2 regions of the Streptomyces sp. R44 genome follow, and region 2 is predicted to be linked to the other one. Evidence: riboswitches for the same ligand, from Rfam matches in the RefSeq annotation. Region 2 holds a riboswitch; the other holds the start of a gene.
What was found. A riboswitch is a leader RNA that binds a small molecule or an ion and turns the genes downstream of it on or off. The one in region 2 is predicted to bind cyclic di-AMP.
Positions count from the first base shown of each region.

Region 1: linked by a shared signal. The riboswitch ahead of AB5J54_RS29690 (M23 family metallopeptidase) and the one ahead of AB5J54_RS21355 (M23 family metallopeptidase) in region 2 are both predicted to bind cyclic di-AMP.

Region 1 is NZ_CP163444.1:6,381,338-6,388,310, reverse strand. Features, by position in the region: gene AB5J54_RS29705 (GNAT family N-acetyltransferase) at 1-2,309, opposite strand, end outside; gene AB5J54_RS29700 (HPr family phosphocarrier protein) at 2,517-2,798, shown strand; gene AB5J54_RS29695 (GntR family transcriptional regulator) at 2,933-3,616, opposite strand; gene AB5J54_RS29690 (M23 family metallopeptidase) at 3,805-4,575, opposite strand; cyclic di-AMP (ydaO/yuaA leader) riboswitch at 4,588-4,752, opposite strand; gene AB5J54_RS29685 (M16 family metallopeptidase) at 4,953-6,350, opposite strand; gene AB5J54_RS29680 (M16 family metallopeptidase) at 6,347-6,973, opposite strand, start outside.
Region 2 is NZ_CP163444.1:4,587,929-4,594,901, reverse strand. Features, by position in the region: gene lhgO (L-2-hydroxyglutarate oxidase) at 1-122, shown strand, start outside; gene trmB (tRNA (guanosine(46)-N7)-methyltransferase TrmB) at 478-1,197, shown strand; gene AB5J54_RS21365 (PrsW family intramembrane metalloprotease) at 1,233-2,564, shown strand; gene AB5J54_RS21360 (aldo/keto reductase) at 2,569-3,516, opposite strand; gene AB5J54_RS21355 (M23 family metallopeptidase) at 3,561-4,664, opposite strand; cyclic di-AMP (ydaO/yuaA leader) riboswitch at 4,676-4,823, opposite strand; gene AB5J54_RS21350 (PP2C family protein-serine/threonine phosphatase) at 5,025-6,236, opposite strand; gene AB5J54_RS21345 (MFS transporter) at 6,375-6,973, opposite strand, start outside.

The sequences.
Region 1 (6,973 bases), 1.8 Mb from region 2:
AGGGTCGGCCGGACGGTGATCCCGTACCGGGCGAGCAGCGCCCCCGCCTCCTCGGTGTCGAGGGTCACACCGCGGGCGTCGACGTCGTCGGTACCGAGGACCCCCTCGATGAGCGCGGCGGCGCCGGCCTCGTCGATGTCCTCGTACTCGGGCACCCGCCCGGGCTCCGCGGCCTGCCGCCGCCACTGCCCGTACCGCACGGCCTCGGCCAGGGCGCGCACGGCGCGCTCGGCGGCGGGGTAGGCGGGGATGGTGGCCTGCTGGGCGGGGACGGTGGGTTCTCGATCGGGGGTGGTTCCCCGGCCGTCCGGTACGGGAGCGGTGGCCGCGGCGGGAGCGGCCGCGCGGGTCGGGGGCGAGGTGACCGCTCCGCGCCCCGGTGCCGTCGGCCGGGTGCTCGTCGCCACCGCGAGGGCCTCCGCGAGGCCGCCCATCTCCACGTGGACGACGACGACCGGCTTCGTCGGAGCGGGGGCGGAGGCGACGGCCTCGCGGAGGGCGGCGGCCAGCACCTCGCCGTCGCCGAACTCGGTGGCCCCGTCCTCCCCGACCCAGGGGATCGCGGTGACGACGACCGCGTCGGAGGTGTCGTCCGCGAGCGCCGCCGCGAGCGCGTCCCGGAAGTCCGCCGGGACGGCCGCCGTCGTCAGGTCGAGCGGCCGCAGCGGGCGCAGCCCCTCGGTCAGGCAGGCGTCGTACGTGAGGAGGCCGAGCGACTCGGAGTTGCCGAGGATCGCGACCCGGGGCCCGGCGGGCAGCGGCTGGGCGGCGAGGAGCAGTCCGGCGTCGACGAGTTCGGTGACGGTGTCGACGCGGATCACCCCGGCCTGGCGGAGCAGCGCGGAGACCGTGGCGTGCGGGATGCGGGTGACCGGCACCCGGTGGCCGGGCGGGGCGCTGCCGCTGTGCCGGGCGCCCTTGACGACCACGACCGGCTTGACGGCGGCGGTGCGGCGGGCGAGCCGGGTGAACTTCCGGGGGTTGCCGATGGATTCCAGGTAGAGGAGGACGACGTCGGTGCCGGGGTCGTCGTACCAGTGCTGGAGGAAGTCGTTGCCGGAGACGTCGGCGCGGTTGCCGGCCGAGATGAAGGAGGAGAGCCCGGCTCCCCGCCGGTGCAGTCCGGCGAGGAGGGCGATCCCGATGGCGCCGGACTGGGTGAAGAGCCCGATCCGCCCCGCGGCCGGCATCTGCGGCGCGAGCGAGGCGTTGAGCCGGACGTCCTCGGCGGTGTTGATGATCCCGAAGGCGTTGGGGCCGATGATCCGCATGCCGTACGAGCGGGCCTGCCGTACGAGCTCACGCTGGCGCTCGCGGCCGGCGGCCCCGCTCTCGGCGTATCCGGCGGAGAGGACGACGAGGCCGCGCACCCCGTGTTCGCCGCAGTCCGCGACGGCCTCGGGCACCCGTTCGGCGGGGACGGCGACGACGGCCAGGTCCACGGGTTCGCCGATGGCACCGACGGAGGGGTGGGCGGGGACGCCGTCGAGCTCGGTCTCCCCGGTGAGCGCGGCGTTCACCGCGTACACCCGTCCCGTGAAACCGGCGCCGAGGAGGTTGCGGAGGACGGTCCGGCCGACGCCGCCCGGTGCGCGTCCGGCGCCGACGACGGCGACGGATCCGGGGGTGAGGAGGCGCTGCACGGAGTGGGCCTCGGCGCGCTGTTCCCGGGCGCGCTGGACGGCGAGGGAGCGGTCGGTCGGTTCGAGGTCGAGGTGGAGCCGGACGGAGCCGTCCTCGAAGCTGCGCTTCTGGGTGTAGCCCGCGTCGGTGAAGACCTTGATCATCTTGGTGTTGGCGGGGAGCACCTCGGCGGCGAAGCGCCGGATGTCCCGCTCGCGCGCGACCGCCGCGATGTGTTCGAGGAGGGCGGAGGCGACGCCCCGGCCCTGGTGCGCGTCCTGGACGAGGAAGGCGACCTCGGCCTCGTCGGCGGGGGCCGAGGCGGGCAGCCCCTGGGCGTTGATGCGGTCGTAGCGGACGGTGGCGATGAACTCGCCGCCGACGGTCGCCGCGAGTCCGACCCGGTCCACGAAGTCGTGGTGGGTGAAGCGGTGGACGTCCTTGGCGGACAGCCGCGGGTAGGGCGCGAAGAAGCGGTAGTACTTCGACTCGTCCGAGACCTGCTCGTAGAAGCTGACGAGCCGGTCGGCGTCGTCGGCGGTGATGGGCCTGATGCGCGCGGTGCCGCCGTCGCGGAGCACGACGTCCGCCTCCCAGTGGTCGGGGTAGGCGTGCTCCGCTGGGCCCGGCCGCGCCGGTGGTGCCGGTGGTTCCGCCGCTTCCGACTGCTCCGACGCGCTCTGCATGGGGTCAGCCTACGGCCGCGACACGACTGTGGCACCGGTCGCGGGGTGGGCATGCGAGACGCAAGGTGTTGCAAGCTGGGAAGGGCCGACGGACGGTCCGGTCCGGGGCGAAGGATGGTCCTTCCCGGGCCGCAGGTCGGTGTGAGCACCGCGCAACCCGTGAGAGACTGGTCTAGACAACCCGCTTGAGACTTGAAGGGCAACACCATGGCTGAGCGCCGCGTCAACGTCGGCTGGGCCGAGGGCCTGCACGCCCGCCCCGCGTCCATCTTCGTCCGTGCCGCCACGGCTTCCGGCGTGCCGGTGACGATCGCCAAGTCCGACGGCACCCCCGTGAACGCCGCCTCCATGCTCGCGGTGCTCGGTCTGGGCGCGCAGGGCGGCGAGGAGATCGTTCTCGCTTCGGAGGCCGACGGCGCCGAGGCCGCGCTCGACCGCCTGGCGAAGCTGGTCGCCGAGGGCCTGGACGAGCTCCCCGAGACCGTCTGACCCTCGCCCCGTTCCCCGAATGGCCGTGGCCGCCGAAATTCCGGCGGCCACGGCCATTCGCATTCCCCCGCATCTATTTCCGGGCAGCACAAAAGACGCGGCCGAATGCCTATTCTTTGTATACGGCGTGCGTGTTAATTCCGGGCACTCGCCGTGTTGACGGCATGTTGCGAAACACTCACACCGCCGCGCCCCGGACTTTTGAGCCGGTGCAGCACCATCGAACGCTCCGCGTGCAGCGCGGTCAGCGACCTCGCCCGCTCGGCGTCCCCGCGTGCCACGGCGTCCACGATCGCGCCGTGCTCGGCCCAGGCCTCCACCGGCTGGACGGGCTGGTCCACCACGTACGTCCAGGCGATCTTGTGCCGCAGCTGGGTGAGCAGCGCCGTCAGGGCCGGGCTCCCGGAGGCCTGCGCCAGCGTCTCGTGGAACCAGCCGCCGAGCGAGCGCAGATCCTCGCCCTGCCCGCGCCTGGCCCGCTCCTGCCCCAGCCTGACCAGGCCGCGCAGCACCTTGAGATGGGCCTCCGTGCGCCGCTGCGCCGCCCGTGCGGCCCCCAGCGGTTCGAGCAGCGCCCGCATGTCCAGCAGATCGGCCGCCTCCTGCTCGGTCGGCTCGGCGACATGGGCACCCGCGTGGCGACGGGTGACGACGAAGCCCTCGGACTCCAGGGTGCGCAGCGCCTCGCGGACCGGGACGCGGGAGACCCCGTACCGGCGGGCGAGCTGCTCCTCGGTCAGCCGGCTGCCCCGCTCGAACACGCCGGAGACGATGTCGTCCCGGATCGCCGTGCATACCGAGTGCGCGGGAATGCGCATGTCCGACCTCCGCCTTGGTCCGCGCGAGTCAATTCCGTCGGCGCCTGTTCTGCGCCCGATCTGCGACTCTATTGCAGCGCGCCGGAATTTCCGATGCCCCAGCGGAATCCATGGATGTCTTTTGGTCAGCGAAAAGCCCCGGCTCAGTACGAGCCGGGGCTTTTGCGACGCGGTGCGCGGCGGGTCGGTCAGACGTTGACGCCGCGGGCGCGGAGGTACGCGACGGGGTTGATGTCCGAGCCGTACTCGGGGCTCGTGCGCGCCTCGAAGTGGAGGTGCGGGCCGGTGGAGTTGCCGGACGAGCCCGAGACGCCTATCTGCTGGCCCGGCTCGACGGTCTGGCCGACGTAGACCCCGATGGAGGAGAGGTGACCGTACTGGGTGTACGTGCCGTCGCTCATCCGGATCACGATGTTGTTGCCGTACGCGCCGCCCCAGCCGGCCTCGACGACGGTGCCGGAGCCGACGGAGACGACCCGGGTGCCGTAGGCGGCGTGGAAGTCGACGCCGGAGTGGCTGCCGGAGGACCAGAGCGAGCCGCCGGTCTTGTAGCCGGTGGAGACGTACGAGCCGGCGACGGGGAGCTGGAAGGAGGCCAGGCGGCGGCGCTCGGCCTCGCGGGCGGCGCGCTCGCGCTCCAGGCGGATCTCCTTGGCGCGGGCCTCGGCCTTGCGCTTCGCCTCGGCCTTGGCCTTCGCCTTGGCGATGGCCTCGTCGGCCTCCTGCTCCTGGGCGGCGGCCTGGGCGTTGATCGGGTCGACGAGGGAGTCCTCGGTGATGACCTGGGTGAGGCCGGTGTCCTCGAGGGAGTGCTTGTCCGTGTCGGCGGCGAGCGCCGGGGAGGCGAGGGTTCCGATGACGCCGGTGGTGGCGATGGTCGCGACGCCGGCGATGCCCGCGCTGCGGCGCGCCATCCGGCTCGGACCACGATGCTTCCCGGTGGCACGGGTGAACGCCATGAAGGGGCTGGTCCTTTCCTTCCTTCTCGCCTACCGGGTTAGCTGACGGGTTCGGAGCAGGAAGGTCTCCTACGAGCCCCTCCGTCGAGACGAAGGCGCCCGATTCACCCCAGGGACTACGTGTGGGTCCCCGGCTCCCCAGGCTCGCGCCTGACGGGGACTCGGCGATGACTGTCCGATGCCGCGGGTGCGGCACGTGCAACTGACGAACAGTCGCCCCGACGCTATGCGGATCGTCTTTCAATCACCAACCGGACACGCCTTTTGTAAGACATGCCACAGGGCAAACGATCATCCTTGCAGGCAATACGGACAAAGCGGAGGACCCCGACGAACTATGCCGTCGGGGCCCTCCTGTTGTCGTCCGGGAGCCGGAATCAGCCCGTCACGACGGTCACTTCACCGATGCCGAGAGCGCGCACCGGCTCCGCGATCTGCGCCGCGTCGCCGACGAGCACGGTGACGAGCCGGTCCACCGGGAAGGCGCTGACCACCGCGGCCGTCGCCTCGACCGTGCCGGTCTCGGCCAGGCGCGCGTACAACTGGGCCTGGAAGTCGTCCGGGAGGTGCTGCTCCACCTGGTCGGCGAGCGTCCCGGCGACGGAGGCGGCCGTCTCGTACTTGAGGGGCGCCACGCCCACCAGGTTCTGCACGGCCGTCTCGCGCTCGGCGTCGGTGAGGCCCTCGGCGGCCAGCGTGCGCAGCACCTTCCACAGGTCGTCGAGTGCCGGGCCGGTGTTGGGGGTGTCGACGGACCCGCTGATGGCGAGCATCGAGGCGCCGTTCCCCTCGGCGTCCGAGCGGAGCACCTGGCCGAAGGCCCGCACGCCGTACGTGTAGCCCTTCTCCTCGCGCAGGACCCGGTCCAGACGCGAGGTCAGGGTGCCGCCGAGGCAGTACGTGCCGAGGACCTGGGCCGGCCAGACGCGGTCGTGCCGGTCGGGGCCGATCCGGCCGATGAGCAGCTGCGTCTGCACGGCGCCGGGACGGTCCACGATGACGACCCGTCCGGTGTCGTCGGCGGTGATCGACGGCATCGGGAGCGGCTCGGCGGGCTCACCGGTCCAGGCGCCCAGCGTCTCGGCGAGGACCTTGTCGAGGTCGACGCCGGTCAGGTCGCCGACGACCACGGCGGTGGCCGTGCCGGGCCGGACATGCGCCTCGAAGAAGGCGCGGACGGCGGCGGCGTCGATCGCGGCGACGGTCTCCTCGGTGCCCTGGCGCGGCCGGGACATCCGGGACTCGGCCGGGAACAGCTCCTTGGAGAGCTGCTTCGCGGCGCGGCGGGCCGGGTTGGCCGTCTCGTGCGGGATCTCGTCGAGACGGTTGCGCACGAGCCGCTCGACCTCGGTGTCGAGGAACGCCGGGGCGATCAGGGCCTCGGAGAGCAGGCCGAGCGCCTTGGGCAGCCGGGAGACCGGGACCTCCAGGGAGACCCGTACGCCCGGGTGGTCGGCGTGCGCGTCGAGCGTGGCGCCGCAGCGCTCCAGCTCGGCCGCGAACTCCTCGGCGCTGTGCTCGTCGGTGCCCTCGGAGAGCGCGCGGGCCATGATGGTCGCGACACCGTCGAGACCGGCGGGCTCGGCGTCCAGCGGGGCCGGCAGGAAGATCTCCACGGCGACGACCTGCTGGCCGGGACGGTGGCTGGTGAGCACCGTCAGACCGTTGTCCAGCTTCCCCCGGTCCGGGGCCGGGAAGGCCCACGGCTTCGCGGTGCCCGGCTGGGGCTGCGGGTGGAAGTCCATGCTCGTCAAAGACGCGGCGGCGTCGGTCACTGGTCCGCTCCCTCTTCGTGGTCGTCGCCGTCGGCGGTCTGCTCGGTCGCCAGGGGCTCGTAGACGAGCACCGCGCGGTTGTCGGGGCGCAGCTTGGCCGCGGCGACCGCCTGCACCTCCTCGGCGGTGATGTCCAGGACGCGGTCGACGGCGGTCAGGGCGAGCTGCGGGTCACCGAACAGCACGGCGAACCGGCACAGTTCGTCGGCGCGGCCCGCGACGGTGCCGAGCCGGTCCAGCCACTCGCGCTCCAACTGGGCCTGCGCGCGCTCCATCTCCTCGGGCGTGGGGCCCTCGGCGGCGAACCGGGCGAGCTCCTCGTCGACGGCCGCCTCGATCTGCGGGACCTCGACGCCTCCGGAGGTCTTGACGTCCAGCCAGCCGAGCGAGGGCGCGCCGGCGAGCCGCAGCAGGCCGAAGCCGGCGGCGACGGCCGTACGGTCGCGGCGGACCAGACGGTTGTGCAGGCGGGAGGACTCCCCGCCGCCCAGGACCGTCAGGGCCAGGTCGGCGGCGTCCGCCGCGCGCGTGCCGTCGTGCGGCAGCCGGTAGGCGGCCATCAGCGCGCGCGCCGGGACCTCCTCCTCGACGACCTCGCGCAGCTGCTCGCCGATGACCTCGGG
Region 2 (6,973 bases):
ACGACTTCCTGATCCGCGAGGCGGCGCGGACGGTGCACGTCCTGAACGCGCCTTCGCCTGCGGCGACGGCGTCGCTCCCGATCGGCCGCGAGGTCGCCACCCGAGCCCTGGCCCGCCTGTAGCCCACGCCGTTGTGGGCGGCGCCCCCGCCCCCCGTGTGGGCAATCGTCCCGCTGGGGCGGGACGGGTGGGCACACGGGACGGCGCCCTTCAGCGGCGCCTCCGCGTTCCGAGCCTGGACCCGCACCCCGAGCGGCGGCGCACACGTGGTGCGGGTTCAGGCGCGGAAGCCTCTGGCGCCGGCAAGGGCGCCGTTCCGTTGTGCCCACCCGTTCCGCCCTGCGGAACGATTGCCCACAACGGACGGGCACCGCCCGGGCCCGCCGTAGGATTGGGGGCATTGTGTCTGAGCAGATTGAGAACGGGCCGCAGCCCGTCGCCGAGCCCGCACCCTCCGTCGCACGTCGCGGCAGTCGGATGTTCGCCCCCGGCGAGGGGCCCATGCCCGATCCCGCCGGCGCCCACCACGAGCGGCGGATCCGCAGCTTCCAGCCGCGCCGCAGCCGTGTCACGTACGGCCAGGCCGAGGCCATGCTGAAGCGGTGGCCCGACTGGGGGCTCGACATCGACGGCAAGCAGGTCCTCGATCTGGACGAGATGTTCGACGGCCTGCCCGTCGTCCTCGAGATCGGGTTCGGCATGGGCGAGGCCACCGCCCAGATGGCCGCCGCCGATCCCGGCACCGGGATCCTCGCCGTGGACGTGCACACGCCCGGCCAGGGCAACCTCCTCGGCCTCGCCGACCGCAACGGCCTCACCAACGTCCGCGTCGCCAACGGCGACGCGATCATCCTGCTCCGCGAGATGCTCGGCGACGCGTCGCTCGACGGCTGCCGGGTCTACTTCCCGGACCCCTGGCCCAAGGCCCGCCACCACAAGCGCCGCCTCATCCAGCCCGAGTTCCTCAGCCTTCTCGCGCCCCGGATGAAGCCCGGAGCCGTGCTCCACTGCGCCACGGACTGGGAGGAGTACGCCGTACAGATGCTGGAGGTGCTCTCCGCGCATCCGGACTACGAGAACACCCAGGCCGACGGCGGCTACGCGCCCCGCCCCGACTTCCGGCCCCTCACCCGCTTCGAGGGCCAGGGACTCGACAAGGGTCACGTCGTGCACGATCTGCTGTTCCGGAGGAAGTGACCCGGCTGTCCGTGCCGGTCGTTAGGGTCGATCACGTGTCGAACCCCGCCGCCGGCGCCCCGCCGTACACCGCTCCCGTCCCGCACCGGGACACCGAGGAGCCGGCCTTCCCCGCCGCCGCCGACCGATCGCAGTGGCGCTACCGGCCGCGCCGCGCCTTCTGGCGCAGCCGGCTGGTCCGCGCGATCGCCGTCGTGACGCTGCTCGCGCTCTGCGCCCTGGTCATCCTGGCGCTGGTCCGCGAGCAGACCGGCACGCAGGGCTTCCTCGTCGGCCTGGGCCTCGCCGTGCTTCCCGTACCGCTGCTGATGTCGGCGTTCCGCTGGCTCGACCGGGTCGAGCCCGGCCCCTGGAAGAACATGCTGTTCGCGTTCGCCTGGGGCGCCTTCGCCGCCGCCCTCGTCGCGATCCTGGCGAACTCCTTCGCGGTCCGCTGGATCGCCACCGCGACGGCCGATCCCGACTCCGCCGACACCCTCGGGGCCACCGTCATCGCCCCGGTGGTGGAGGAGAGCGCGAAGGCCGCCGCGATCCTGCTGCTCTTCCTCTTCCGCAGGAAGGACTTCGGCGGCCTCGTCGACGGCGTCGTCGTCGCCGGGTTCACCGCGACCGGCTTCGCCTTCACCGAGAACATCCTCTATCTCGGCAACGCCTTCGGCGAGGACCAGGAGTTCGGCTCCTCCGGCCTGGGTTCGGTGACCGCCGCGACCTTCTTCGTACGGGTCGTGATGTCGCCGTTCGCGCACCCCCTCTTCACCGTGCTCACCGGCATCGGCTTCGGCTTCGCCGCCCTCGCCCCGCGCGGGAAGCGGCTGCGCCGGGTGCTGTTGCCGCTCGCCGGGCTGCTGCTCGCCATGGGCCTGCACGCCGCCTGGAACGGCTCGGCCACCTTCGGCGGCCCGCTGGCCTTCTACGCGGTGTACGGGGCGCTCATGGTCCCGGCCTTCGGCCTGCTGACCTGGCTGGCGGTGTGGAGCCGGCAGCGGGAGCTGCGCACGATATCCGGGGAGCTCCCGGCGTACGCGGCGGCCGGCTGGCTCGCCCCCACCGAGCCGCTCGCGCTGTCCTCGATGCGCGCCCGGCAGCTGGCCCGCTCGTTCGCCGCGCGGACGTACGGCCAGCCCGCCGCGCGGGCGGTCGGCGAGTACGAGTCCTTCGCGACGACCCTGGCGTTCCTGCGGGACCGGGCCCGGCGCGGCACGGCGGGACCCGATTTCCCGGCCCGGGAGCAGGAGCTGCTGCACCATCTGTGGCAGCGCCGCGCGGTCGCCTCCCCGGCCCTCACGTACGCGGCGCGGGCGACGGGCCGGGCCTGGGCGCCGCCGCAGTACCTGGACTACGACGGCTACAACCCGTACCGCAGTTAGCCGGTCAGACCTCGGAGGCCTCGGTCAGGAGCGTCAGCTCGGCCTCCGTCAGCTTCAGGTCGGCGGCCGCCACCAGCGCCGGGAGCTGTTCGACCGTGCGGGCCGAGGCGATCGGCGCGGCGACGGTGGGCCGGGCGGCGAGCCAGGCGAGGGCGACGGTGGCGAGCTCCGCCTCGTGCGCCTCGGCGACCGTGTCGAGGGCGGAGAGCACGGCCCGTCCGCGCTCCGTGTCCAGGTGGCGGCCGGCCCCGGCGGCGCGGGCGCTGTCGACGGCGGCACCGGGACGGTACTTGCCGGTGAGGAAGCCGGCCGCGAGCCCGTAGTACGGGACGGCCGAGAGCCCGGCCTGCTCGACGGTCTCCAGGAGGGGACCCTCGTAGGTGTCGCGGGAGACCAGGTTGTAGTGCGGCTGGAGGGCGACGTACCGGGTGAGGCCTTCGGCCTCGGCGAAGTCGAGGGAGGCGCGCAGCCGCTCCGGGGAGATGTTGGAGGCGGCGACGGCCCGCACCTTGCCGTCCTTCACCAGCTGGTCGAGGGCGGTGACGATCTCCTCGACCGGGACGGACTCGTCGTCGAAGTGCGTGTAGTAGAGGTCGATGTGGTCGGTGCCGAGGCGGCGCAGGGACTCCTCCGCACCCGCCTTGATGGTGGTGGCGGAGAGGCCCTTGAAGTGGGGGTGGGCGCCGACCTTGGTGGCGACGACGATGTCGGAGCGGTTGCCCCGGGAGGCGAGCCAGCGGCCGATGACGGTCTCGGACTCGCCGCCCTCGTTGCCCTCGGCCCACGCGGAGTAGACGTCGGCGGAGTCGACGAGGTTGCCGCCGGCGGCGGCGTAGGCGTCGAGGACGGCGAAGGACTCGGCCTCGTCGGCGGTCCAGCCGAAGACGTTGCCGCCCAGGGCGACGGGGAAGACGTGCAGGTCGGAGCTGCCCAGCGGGCGGAGGGAGGTCATGCGTCGATCAACCGCTCCGGCCGCCGGGCCTATTCCGGGTCCGTTCAGAGGCTGAGGCCCTTGGAGCGGAGCCAGGCCGCCGGGTCGATGCCGTCGCCGCCGGCGGTGTGGACCTCCATGTGGAGGTGGGCGCCGGTGACGTTGCCGGTGGCGCCGACGCGGCCGATGGTCTCGCCGGTGGACACGGTCTGGCCGGCGCTGACCAGCATGGACGAGAGGTGGCAGTACCAGACCTCGGTGCCGTCCTCCAGCTCCAGGACGATCCGGTAGCCGTAGGAGCCGGACCAGCCCGCGGACTTGACGGTCGCGCCGTGGACCGCCTTGAGCGGGGTGCCCGTGGGGGCGGCGAAGTCGAGGCCGGTGTGGTAGCCGGAGGACCACATCGAGCCGGACTGCATGTAGGTGGCGGTGAGGGTGTACGAGGAGACCGGCAGCGAGTAGCTGGCGGCGAGCTGGGCGAGGCGCTCGGCCTCGGCGGCCGCCTCGGCCTTCGCCCTGGCCTCCGCCTCCGCCTTGGCCTTGGCTTCCGCCTCGGCCTTCGCCTTCGCGTCGGCGGCGGCCTTCTCCGCGGCCGCCTCCTTGGCCGCGGCCTCCGCGGCGGCCTTCTCGGCCGCCGCCTTCTCCGCCGCGGCGAGCTCGGCGGCGTCGGCGGAGGCCTGCTGCTGCTCGGCCTGCTGGAGGATGCGGGCGCGCAGGGCCTCGCCCGCGGCGGGGGCGGAGGCGGCCTGCTCGGTGCGCTCGTCGGCCGCGGTGGTGTACGTGGCGGAGGTGAGCGGGTTCGGGTTGGCGCGGGCCTCACTGACGGGCTCGCTGTGCTCCTCGGGGAGGAGGTCGCCGACGCCGGGGAGGTCGTGGGCGTCGGGCAGGTTCAGGTCGGGGAGGTCCGGCAGCGATATGGCCACCGGGGGCTTCTCCTGCGCGGTGGCGAGGCCGCCCGCGCCGACGGCGGCGATCACGCCGACGCCGAGGACGGTGGAGGAGCGGGCGAAGTTGGAGCGCTGCTTGACGACCCGGTGCCGGCCGCCGGAGCGGCTCTCGGCGCGGAGGGAGCCCTCGGTGGGGTTCCACTCGGTGTCCGGGGCGGCGGGACCCGCACCGCCACCGAAGGCATCGAAGGGGGCTTCGGGTGCGGGGGTGTTGGACGCCACGGGGGCGCGCTCCTTTCCTTCCGTCTCGCCTACCGGGTTAGCTGACGGGTTCGGAGCAGGAAGGTCTCCTACGGGCTCGCTCGCACGGGTGCGAAGGGGCCCGATTCACCCCAAGTGGTGGTTCCCCGGTTCCTTTTCAGGATTCGGCGCGTGCGCACGGTGCCGCCTCTTGCGACGGCTGGGACGACCGCGCTGCGTTATCGAACGTTAATAGACAGGGGGTCCCGATTCCAAGCCGTCCTTCTTGATCATTCATTGAATTGGGAGGTAATGGTCCGACTTGACCCCCGTTCAGGACGGGGTCGCCAAACCCCCGCGATCTGACGTTATGTCAATTGTTATCGCAGTGGCACCCTTCGACTACGCCTGGTGACCGCCCCCGCCCGGCGGCACCACCGGCATCGTCCGGCGCCGCTCCGGCTGCCCCGTCGCCGGCCGGCTCACCGCGAGCAGCGCCATGTCGTCGGTCGACCCGCCGCCCGTGTGGAGCCGTACGTCGTCCACGAGCGCGTCGAGCAGCTCCTCGGGCCCGGGGAAGATCCGTCCGGCGAGCCGGGCCGCCGGATCGTAGAAGACGCCCCGCGCGTTCCGCGCCTCCGAGAGGCCGTCCGTGTAGAAGAGCAGCGTCGCGCCCGCCGGGAACGGCCGCGCCTCGGCCCGGTCCGGCCACGCGGCCAGCTCCCCCATCCCGAGCGGCAGCGCCGCCTCGCCCGGTTCCAGCGGGTCCACGCGCCCGTCCCCGTACAGCATCAGCGGCGGCGGGTGCCCGCGGTTGACGACCCGTACGAAGCCGTCGAAGGTCCCGCCCCCGTCGCCGCGCGGGATCTCGGCCAGGACGGCCGTGGTGAACCCCTCGAAGGAGTCGAGGTCGTCCCGGCGGGTGCCCTCCCGGGCGAGGGCCCGTTCGAGGCGCTGCGCCACGCCCTCCAGGTTCCGCTCCTGCTCGGCCGCCTCCCGGAAGGCGCCGATGACGACGGCGACGGCCTCGACGGCGTCCAGCCCCTTGCCCCGGACGTCCCCGACCACGAGCCGCACCCCGTGCGGGGTGTCCTGGACGGCGAACAGGTCGCCGCCGATGAACGCGTCCGCCTGCGCCGCCTCGTACCGCGCCGCGCACTGCAGCCCGCCGATCCGCTCGGCGGGCATCGGCAGCACCGCCTTCTGCGCGGTCTCCGCGATGACCCGCGCCGAGGCGAGCCGCTCGCCGCTGCGGCGCACGACCCGGTTGATGAGGAGCGCGAGCGCGGAGACGGTGACGACGGTCAGGGTCTCGGTGAGGGCGGGGATCTCGTCGGCGGTGCCGTTGTAGAGGTGCAGCCCGACGGAGGCGAGGACGGCGGCGATCCCCGTGAGCAGCGTGGTCAGCATGGAGAAGAAGGGCGCGGCGATCAGCGGGGCGGCGGAGAAGAGCGGCGCCGCCGTGTACGCGGGCGGTGTCGCCACGTCGAAGACGACACCGCCCACGATGACCAGCGGGGGCAGCGCCCGGATGAACCGCCGGGCGCCTCCGTACGCGGGGCGGCCGTCGCCGCTCCGCCGCCCTCCGCCCGCCGTTCCTAGGGGGTGCCCCACCTGTGCTCTCCTGCCCGGTCCGACCGGCCGCGGTCCGCACCGCGCCCTCCCAGGGTGGCCGCCGCCGGACGGGGCGGCGACTCCCGTGGGGCCGAGTGGCGTACGGGGGCCGGCCGGCAGACCCGCCCCCGTACGGGCTCAGCCGGGAGCCCCCTGGACCGGGACCGGGCCCGCCGCCTCCGCCAGCCGCCCGCCGCGTGCGAGCAGCGCCATCGCCGCCGCGCACACCAGGCCGACCGCGCACAGCACCAGCCACGGCACCGCCGACCAGCCGGTGACGTCGAGGAGCGCGCCCGTCCCCAGGTTCCCGAGGGTGATCCCGACCCCGCACACGGTGTTGTAGAGCCCGTAGTGGGTGGCCACCCAGCGCCCCCGGGACAGGGCGACGACGGTGTCCATCTCGTACGGGTAGAGCACCGCGTTCGCGACGGCCAGGACCGCCGCGCACAACAGCAGCCCCACCAGGCCGCGCCCCAGGACGGCCGGGACCAGGAACGCCCCGCCCATCAGGGCGAGCCCGAGGACGAGGCACCGCTCCCGGCTGAGGCGGCGCCGGCACCAGGCCGTGATCCGCAGCTGCCCGGCGAGCGCGACGAGCGCCGACACCGCGAACAGCGCGGTCGTCGCGGCCGTACCGCCCGCCGCGAGCGGCAGCGCCAGATAGACCTGGAAGGACAGCACGTACGAGCCGGTCATGGCGAGCGAGAAGAGCCAGAAGGTCCGGTGCGCGAGCACGG